2 regions of the Faecalibacterium sp. AF10-46 genome follow, and region 2 is predicted to be linked to the other one. Evidence: predicted binding sites of a transcription regulator. Region 2 holds the regulator's gene; the other holds the start of a gene.
The links. The regulator HrcA, encoded in region 2, represses chaperone genes, less so after heat shock. The targets are predictions, from matches to a motif close to TGTTAGCACTCNNNNNNNNNGAGTGCTAACA.

Region 1 (4,260 bases), on a different contig from region 2:
CAAGGTGCTGTGGCGGGAGTCTCTTTTTTCTTGTCACCGCACCGGAGCACAATAGGAGGCAAGAAAACTATGAACTTTCTGAACACATTCGCAAGTCTGTTTTCCAATTTTGGAAACCTGACTTGGCAGATGGTGGTGATGTGGGGCATTGGTGCATTGCTCATCTACCTTGCCATCGCCAAAAAGATGGAGCCGAGCCTGCTGCTGCCCATGGGCTTCGGTGCCATTCTGGTCAATCTGCCGCTGTCCGGTGCCATCACGCAGGGCGATACCGTAGGCCCCATTTCCGCCCTGTTTGAAGCAGGCATGTCCAACGAGCTGTTTCCCCTGCTGCTTTTCATCGGCATTGGTGCTATGATCGACTTTGGCCCCCTGCTGGAAAAGCCGTGGCTCATGCTCTTTGGTGCCGCAGCGCAGTTTGGTATTTTCTTCACCCTGTTTCTGGCAGGCTTCTTCTTTGATTTGAAGGATGCTGCTTCCATCGCTGTCATTGGTGCAGCGGACGGTCCCACCGCCATTTTTGTAGCCAACACCCTCAACTCCCAGTACCTTGGTGCCATCATGGTGGCAGCGTACAGTTACATGGCTCTGGTGCCCATCGTGCAGCCGCCGGTCATTAAACTGCTGACCACCCAGAAGGACCGCCGCATCCGGATGCCCTATGAAAAGGGCAATGTCAGCCAGCTGACGAAGATCCTGTTCCCCATTGTGGTAACCATCATTGCCGGTATGGTAGCTCCTGCCAGCGTAGCTCTAGTTGGTTTTCTGATGTTCGGCAACCTGCTGCGGGAGTGCGGCGTACTGAATGCCCTCAGCGAAACCGCGCAGAATGTGCTGGCAAACCTCATCACCATCGTGCTGGGCCTGACCGTGGCCGGACAGATGACCGCTGACAAGTTTGTCCGGCCCGATACCCTGCTCATCCTTGCACTGGGTCTGGTAGCCTTCGTTTTTGATACCGCAGGCGGCGTGCTGTTTGCAAAGCTGCTGAACCTGTTCCTGCCCGAAGGCAAAAAACTGAACCCGATGATCGGTGCAGCCGGCATCTCCGCTTTCCCCATGAGCGGCCGTGTGGTCAACAAGATGGGATTGGAAGAAGATAACCAGAATTTCCTGCTGATGTACTCCATCAGCGTCAACGTTTCGGGGCAGATCGCATCCGTCATTGCAGGCGGCCTGATTCTGACCCTGATGGCTTAACGGAGGTACACTTATGCTTCATCTTTCTTCGTGGATGACCACCCTGCCCATGATGCTCATCGGCATGGTCGGCATTCTTCTCGTCATTGGTGTCATTGTCCTGGCTGTGATGCTGCTCAACCGGCTGACAAGTCGGAAATAATTCATCCCATCAAGTAGAGATGTCAGAATACAAAAACCCCCGAAGAGCTTTTTACGGTTCTCCGGGGGTTGGTTTTATGCGCCGGTGTTCCTCACACCGGTGCACAAACGTTATTCGATTTCAATGAGATTGGGATTCGCAGGCAGAGCCTTCTGCTGCTGCGGTGCGGGCAGCACGATGTGCAGGACGCCATCCTCGAACTTTGCGTGGATGTCCTCCTTCTTCACGGCATCACCCACATAGAAGCTGCGGGCACAGGTACCGGAGAAGGTCTCACGGCGCAGATAACGGCCATCGTTGTCCTTCTCGTCATTGGAGTGGCTGCGGACGGCCTGAATGGTCAGGTAGCCGTCGCTCAACTCCATCTGAACGTCTTCCTTCTTGCAGCCGGGCAGGTCAACAGCCACATCATAGTTGCCATCGGCGGTCTGCTTCACATCGGTTTTCATCATGTTTGCGCCGCGCTTGCCGAAAGTTTCACGCTCTTCACGATTCATTGCACGCTCCAGCGCACCGTCGTTCCAGAACGGATCAAAGAAATCATCGAACAGATTTTCATGGAAAACAGCAGGCATAAACATAAAACAACCCTCCAATCCCGGCGTTCGGGTCGGGCATAAAATCAAGATCGTGCATCAGGAGCGGAGTCTTCCCGGGAGCCTTGCGGTTCCCTCATGCCCCTTTCTCCTGAGCACGCCACTGTTATAGCACCGTTTATTAGCAGTGTCAATAGCAGAGTGCTAAAATTCATAAAAGAATAATACTTTTATAATATTTCATGCAATTCTCGGCAAAATCGTTTGCACTGGATTCAATTTTTTCTTCTCCAATCGTAGTCTTTCGCTGTGACAGAACGGATGCAAACCGTTTCTTCAGAACCAGGCGATCCATTGCCCGCGTAAACAATGCAGTTGTCAAAAAGTCTCTCTGTCCTTGCAGCGTCTTGCGTTCTGCCGGTCCACCCGCTATAATAATGTGGAAACCGAGATGAAAAGAGAGTGATACTGTGGAAGAGGCCGAGATCAGTCATTTTCTCCACATTCTGGTCCGAATGGGCGAAGCTTTACAAAACAGTGGCGCAGAAGTATTCCGCGTTGAGGACACTTTGAACCGGATCGCAATCGCCTATGGGGCAGAAGATGTGAATGTATTCGTGATCACATCCAGCATCGTGGTCACGCTTACCATGCCCTCGCTGCCGCCGCAGACCGAGACCCGCCGCCTGCGTCACGCTGCCAGCAATGACCTGCTGACATTGGAAAAGCTCAATGCGCTCAGCCGCCGTATCTGCACAGCACCTCCTTCCATAGAAGAGTTTCAGCGCCAGCTGAATGACATTCTGGCACAGCATCCGGACCCAAGACTGCATCTTACCGGCAGTGTGTTGGCTGCTTCCAGTTTTGCCATTTTCTTTGGTGGAAATCTCTGGGACGGCCTGCTGGCCGGCGGTATTGCCGTTCTGATTTGCTGGATGGAGCGCTATCTCTCGCCTTTTTGTATGAATGGCGTAGAATTTCAGTTTATAGCATCCTTTCTCAGCGGTGTCTCCACTCTGCTGCTCTGCCGCTTTGGGATGCAGTTTCATGCCGATAAAGTTCTGATTGGCATCATCATGCTGCTGATTCCCGGCATCATGCTGACAAATTCCATCCGGGACATCCTACTTGGGGACATTATTTCCGGCTCTCTTCGGCTGGTGGAAGCCATTCTGATGGCCGCCACCCTTGCACTCGGCATAATGGCCGCCATCTGGTTGATGGGAGGGATTTCCGCATGATACAGGTTTTTTCGCAGTTGCTCAGTGCTGCCCTTGGTTCGGTCGGTTTTGGACTGATCTTCAATCTGAACCGGCGCTACTTACCCGCCGCCGGTGTAGGCGGACTTCTGGCATGGCTGGCTTATCTTCTTGCCGCCAACACCCTGCGCAGCGTCTTTCTTGCCAATCTGTTGGCCGGTTTCTGTACCGCTCTGTATGCCGAAATTCTTGCCCGATGCTGCAATGCACCCTCTACGCCTTTCTTCATCACCGCTGCCATTCCTCTCATTCCCGGAAGCACCCTCTACTACTGCATGAACGCAGTCGTCTCCAATGATTTGTCTGCTGCAGGGCATTTCGGAGAGCAGACCTTTCTGGCCGCTCTTGGAATTGCCGGCGGTATGGCAATCGCATGGTGTCTGGCCGATTTGAGCCGGAAGCTGCACGCACTTGCAATCCGTTCTTCGGGAAAGCAGTGATCTTCCACATTGAAAAATGCCCCTGTCAGCTTTGGTTTCATCCCACACAGCTGACAGGGGCAATATTGTTATAACATTTTGATAAAATCGCTTTTGACGCTCATTCTGAAGGGCTTTCCGGGGAGCCTTTCAGCTCTCCTTTTTTTGCCTTCTCCCGAGCACGCCACTGTTCTATACCGCGCCGTTTATCAGCAGCGTCCATAGCAGAGTGCCAAAGTCCGCAAAAGAATCATACTTTTTTAAATCCATGGAATCTTTTTTATACAAATCACCGTATTTTTTCGTGCAAAAGCCAAATTGTCAATCGGGAACGGATCCTATAACGCCAACTGTGATTGCATCAATAGCCGCTGATGTAGGCGGCAGGGCATCCTGTGCGCTGTGATCCATTTTTCGTTCCTCCCTCATGTGGTTTTCTTCATCCTAAAAAAATGAGATAGGCAACCCCTTTTGGGGAAGTCTATCTCATTTTTTTGTTGGGGCTTTTTTGCAACAGCCCCCCTTTTATAACAACCCTGCCTTACAGTTTGGGAGAAATGCTTAGTGCTTCAGTTCCAGCAGCGCATCGCCCTGCTTTACGGTGCCACTGGCTTTAGCCACGACAGCGGCATAGTCATCAGTATTGCAGACAATGAGCGGCGTAGTCACGGGATAGCCTTCGGCCTTAATGGCTTCCAGTTCAA
Region 2 (4,260 bases):
GATGGAAGACACCCAGGCTCTTGTTGTCGCGTGCGAACTCACGCTCGCCCTGCAGAACGTTGACCTCAACAGAGGGCTGGTTGTCTGCAGCGGTGGAGAACACCTGACTCTTGTGGGTGGGGATGGTGGTATTGCGGTCGATGATCTTGGTGCACACGCCGCCCAGAGTTTCAATGCCCAGGCTCAGCGGGGTGACATCCAGCAGCAGCAGGCCCTTGACATCGCCCTGCAGCACGCCGCCCTGAATAGCAGCGCCCACAGCCACGCACTCATCGGGGTTGATGCCCTTGAAGGGCTCGCAGTTCAGTTCCTTCTTGACTGCATCGTAGACAGCGGGGATACGGGTGGAACCGCCGACCATCAGGACCTTCTTCAGGTCAGAGGGACGCAGACCTGCATCCTGCAGAGCCTTGCGGACGGGGCCCATGGTGCGATCGACCAGATCAGCGGTCAGCTCGTTGAACTTTGCGCGGGTCAGGGTCATATCCAAGTGCTTGGGGCCGGTAGCATCGGCAGTGATGAAGGGCAGGTTGATCTGGCTGCTCATTGCGCTGGACAGCTCGATCTTTGCCTTCTCGGCAGCTTCCTTCAGACGCTGCGCAGCCATCTTGTCCTTGCGCAGGTCGATGCCGTTCTCGGTCTGGAAGGCATCTGCCATCCAGTTGATGATGCGCTCATCGAAGTCATCGCCGCCCAGATGGGTATCACCGTTGGTGGCCAGAACTTCGGTAACGCCGTCGCCCATCTCGATGATAGAGACATCGAAGGTGCCGCCGCCCAGATCGTAGACCATGATCTTCTGGTCTTCTTCCTTATCGATGCCGTATGCCAGAGAAGCGGCAGTAGGCTCGTTGATGATACGCTTGACGTTCAGGCCTGCAATGGTGCCTGCGTCCTTGGTAGCCTGACGCTGGCTGTCGTTGAAGTATGCAGGAACGGTAATGACAGCCTCGGTAACAGGCTCGCCCAGATAAGCCTCGGCATCAGCCTTCAGCTTCTGCAGGATCATAGCGCTGACCTGCTGGGGAGTGTACTCCTTGCCGTTCAGGGTCACCTTGTGGTCGGTGCCCATGAAGCGCTTGATGGAAGCAACGGTGTTCTCAGGGTTGGTGATGGCCTGACGCTTTGCCACCTGACCCACCAGACGGTCGCCGGTCTTGGTGAAGCCCACCACAGACGGGGTGGTGCGTGCACCCTCAGAGTTTGCGATAACAACGGGCTCGCCGCCCTCCATGACAGCCACGCAGCTGTTGGTAGTACCAAGGTCGATGCCAATGATCTTACTCATAATGAAAACTCCTCTCGAAAGAACAAATCTTATTGTTTATGTGATGCTCAAATGTTTGTAAGCGGATGTTATATTCAAAACCCTTTCGGGTTTCTGCTTTGTTATTCGGCCACTACAACGGTCGCATGGCGGACGATCTTATCGCCCAGCTTGTAGCCCTTCTGGTAGACGGTGATCACGGTGCCGCTCTCCTGTCCATCCGGGGCGGGGATCTGCTGCACTGCGTTCATGAAGTTGGGGTCAAAGGGCTTGCCCAGCGCTTCGATCTCCTCCACATGGAGGGCATCCAGCGCCTTGGCGGCCTTGTCCAGCGTCATGGTCACGCCCTTTTTGTAGTTCTCGTCGGTGGTGGGGGCGTTGGCCGCCATCTCCAGCGTGTCCAGAATGGGAATGATCTGGTTCACCGCAAAGGAAATGCCATCGTTGAACTTCTGGTCGGCTTCGCGGGTGGAGCGCTTGCGGTAGTTCTCGTACTCCGCTGCCATGCGCAGCAGCTGGTCTTTGGCCTGTGCGGCGTTGGCTTCGGCAGCATCCAGCTTTGCCTTTACGGCTTCCAGCTCGCGGGCCTTCTTGTTGAACCAGCCGCCATCCTTCTTCTTGTCATCCTTCGGGTCGGCAGCTTCAGCAGCAGGTTCCTGTTCGGGTGCTGCCTGCTGGGCCTTTTCCTCGGGAGCCGTTTCGGGCTGCTCCGCTTCCTGAGCCGGAGCCGTCTTTTTTGCTTCTTCGCTCATTCCAGATCCTCCTTATAGATCACAGTCCGCCGCGGTACGGCAGCCTGCGGGGTGTCTTTTCGTTTGCCGCTCATGCCCTCGCCCAGCTGGTCTGCAAAGTAATGCAGCAGCGGCATCAGTTTCTGGAAGGGCATCCGGGTGGGGCCGATCAATGCAATGGAGCCCCACAGGCCTCCGCCCACCAGATACCGATCGCTCACGATGCACAGGCCCGGGATCTGCGGTTCCAGATCCTCGCCCAGCAGCACGCTCTCACTGCGTTCTGCCGGAGGTGCGATCAGGCCAGCGGCCTGCTCCTCGTCGTTCAGCAGTGTGAGGATGTCGCCCACCTTGCCGTCCAGCTGGGGCCAGTCCAGCAGGTACTGCTCGCCGCCCAGAAATACGTGGGGCTTGACGGAATCCTGCAGGATGGCAGCCGCCGCGCTGATGACGGGCACCAGCTCCGGGTCGATCTGGCTGCACAGCTCTGCCAGCAGCCGGGTGGAAAGATCCACCGGCGCTACAAAGGTAAGGTTGCGGTTCAGCAGTGCGGCAAGTGCTGCCGCATTCTCGCGGGAAAGACCGGCGCGCACCCGTGCCACACGGGTACGGACGTAACCGGCCGTGGTAACGGCCAGCACAGCCGCTGCGCTGCGGCCCACCTGAACCACTTCATAGTGGGCGATGCACAGGTCTTCGGCACATGGGGTGCTGACGGCTGCGGTGCAGCCGCTGATGGCGGCCAGCGCCCTGGCGGCACCTGCGGCCAGCTTTTCCGGCTCATGGTCGAGGCTTGCGAACACCGCATCCACACGGGCGCGGGTCACACGGTCCAGCGGCTGATCGTCGGCAAGCAGATTATCAAGGTAGTAACGGTAGCCCTTGGCACTGGGCACACGGCCCGCGCTGGTGTGGGGCTGCTCCAGCAGGCCCAGCTTTGTCAGCGCCGCCATCTCATTGCGAAGCGTTGCGCTGGAAACTGCCATGTCAAAGTAGTTTGCCAGCACGCTGCTGCCAACGGGCTCGCCTTCGAGACCATACAGCGCCACGATCGCCTGCAAGACTCGCTGCTTGCGTGCATCCATCGTCATAGCGCCTGCCTCCTTTTTGCGTTTGCTTTGTTTGTTTAGCACTCCTTGTTCCTGAGTGCTAAGACCATTATAGCCAATTTTCCGGTGCTGTCAAGCCCCTTGGAAAAATGTTTTAAAAGATTCATAATTCTGTCATAAACGAAGAAAGCGCCCTCCTTATTATAAGGAAAGCGCTCTGGCATGTTCTTTACTCTTCCATCTGCCTTGCCAGAAATGCCGCTGCCACATTCACGGCCTTGAGCTGGGCGGCATCCGGCGTGGCCGTGCGGTCTTCGGTCAGCAGGGCCACCACGCCGGTCACATCGCCCGCCGCAATGATGGGTGCGGCGCACAGCACTGCTCGGGGCGAGCCCTCGCAGGGCAGGATGCACTTTTCGGCAATGCCCTCGCTCTGGTACAGCCTGCGGCCGTCTATCAGCTTTTCCAGCGGCTGGCTGATGCTGCGGTCGGCCAGCTCCCGTCGGCCGGAGCCGCTGACCGTAAGGATGCGGTCACGGTCGGCCACCAGTGCGGTCAGCGCAAAGCTTTTGCTGAGCACCTCGGTATACTGGGCCGCTACTGCGTTCATCTCGCCAATGGGCGAATACTTTTTAAAGATCACCTCGCCGTCGCCCGTGGTGAAGATCTCCAGCGGGTCGCCGCGGCGGATGCGCTGGGTGCGGCGGATCTCCTTGGGGATCACCACCCGGCCCAGCTCGTCGATGCGGCGCACGATTCCTGTTGCTTTCATGTTTTTGCTCCTCCGTTTCCTTAAAAATGCCTGCAGCACTAGTATCTGTCAGGCCGGGCCATTTATACCTGCTGCCTCCGCGCAAAAAGACCTGCACGGAAAGCTGCCTCTTCGTTGCGTTTCCGGCAGGGTTCTGCTACAATGATACAAAAAGCCGTTTTCATAAGCACAGCACCCCGCTTATGAAGACAGATCCTAAAATTCTACTGAGAAAGGCAGGTGTCCGGATGCCGAACATCCTCATTCTGGGCGGCGGTGCCGCCGGTCTTGCAGCCGCGCTGGCGGCGGCACAAAGTGCCCCCGCTGCACAGGTCATTGTGCTGGAGCGCAACCCGAAGCCGGGCAAAAAGCTGCTTGCCACCGGCAATGGCCGTTGCAATCTGGATAACACCGGCATTGCACCGGAGCTGTATTTCACTGCCGACCCGGCAGCACTTCGTC

Region 1: the regulator HrcA is predicted to act here: its motif matches at 2,058-2,088, upstream of DWV57_RS00720 (Hsp20/alpha crystallin family protein).

Annotation. Positions count from the first base shown of each region.
Region 1 is NZ_QVGY01000001.1:129,457-133,716, reverse strand. It holds gene DWV57_RS00730 (sodium ion-translocating decarboxylase subunit beta) at 70-1,200, shown strand; gene DWV57_RS00725 (oxaloacetate decarboxylase) at 1,214-1,342, shown strand; gene DWV57_RS00720 (Hsp20/alpha crystallin family protein) at 1,453-1,923, opposite strand; gene DWV57_RS00715 (threonine/serine exporter family protein) at 2,349-3,119, shown strand; gene DWV57_RS00710 (threonine/serine exporter family protein) at 3,116-3,577, shown strand; gene DWV57_RS00705 (PTS transporter subunit IIABC) at 4,118-4,260, opposite strand, start outside.
Region 2 is NZ_QVGY01000002.1:127,086-131,345, reverse strand. It holds gene dnaK (molecular chaperone DnaK) at 1-1,288, opposite strand, end outside; gene DWV57_RS03835 (nucleotide exchange factor GrpE) at 1,390-2,019, opposite strand; gene hrcA (heat-inducible transcriptional repressor HrcA) at 2,016-3,089, opposite strand; gene DWV57_RS03825 (stage V sporulation T C-terminal domain-containing protein) at 3,277-3,819, opposite strand; gene DWV57_RS03820 (aminoacetone oxidase family FAD-binding enzyme) at 4,047-4,260, shown strand, end outside.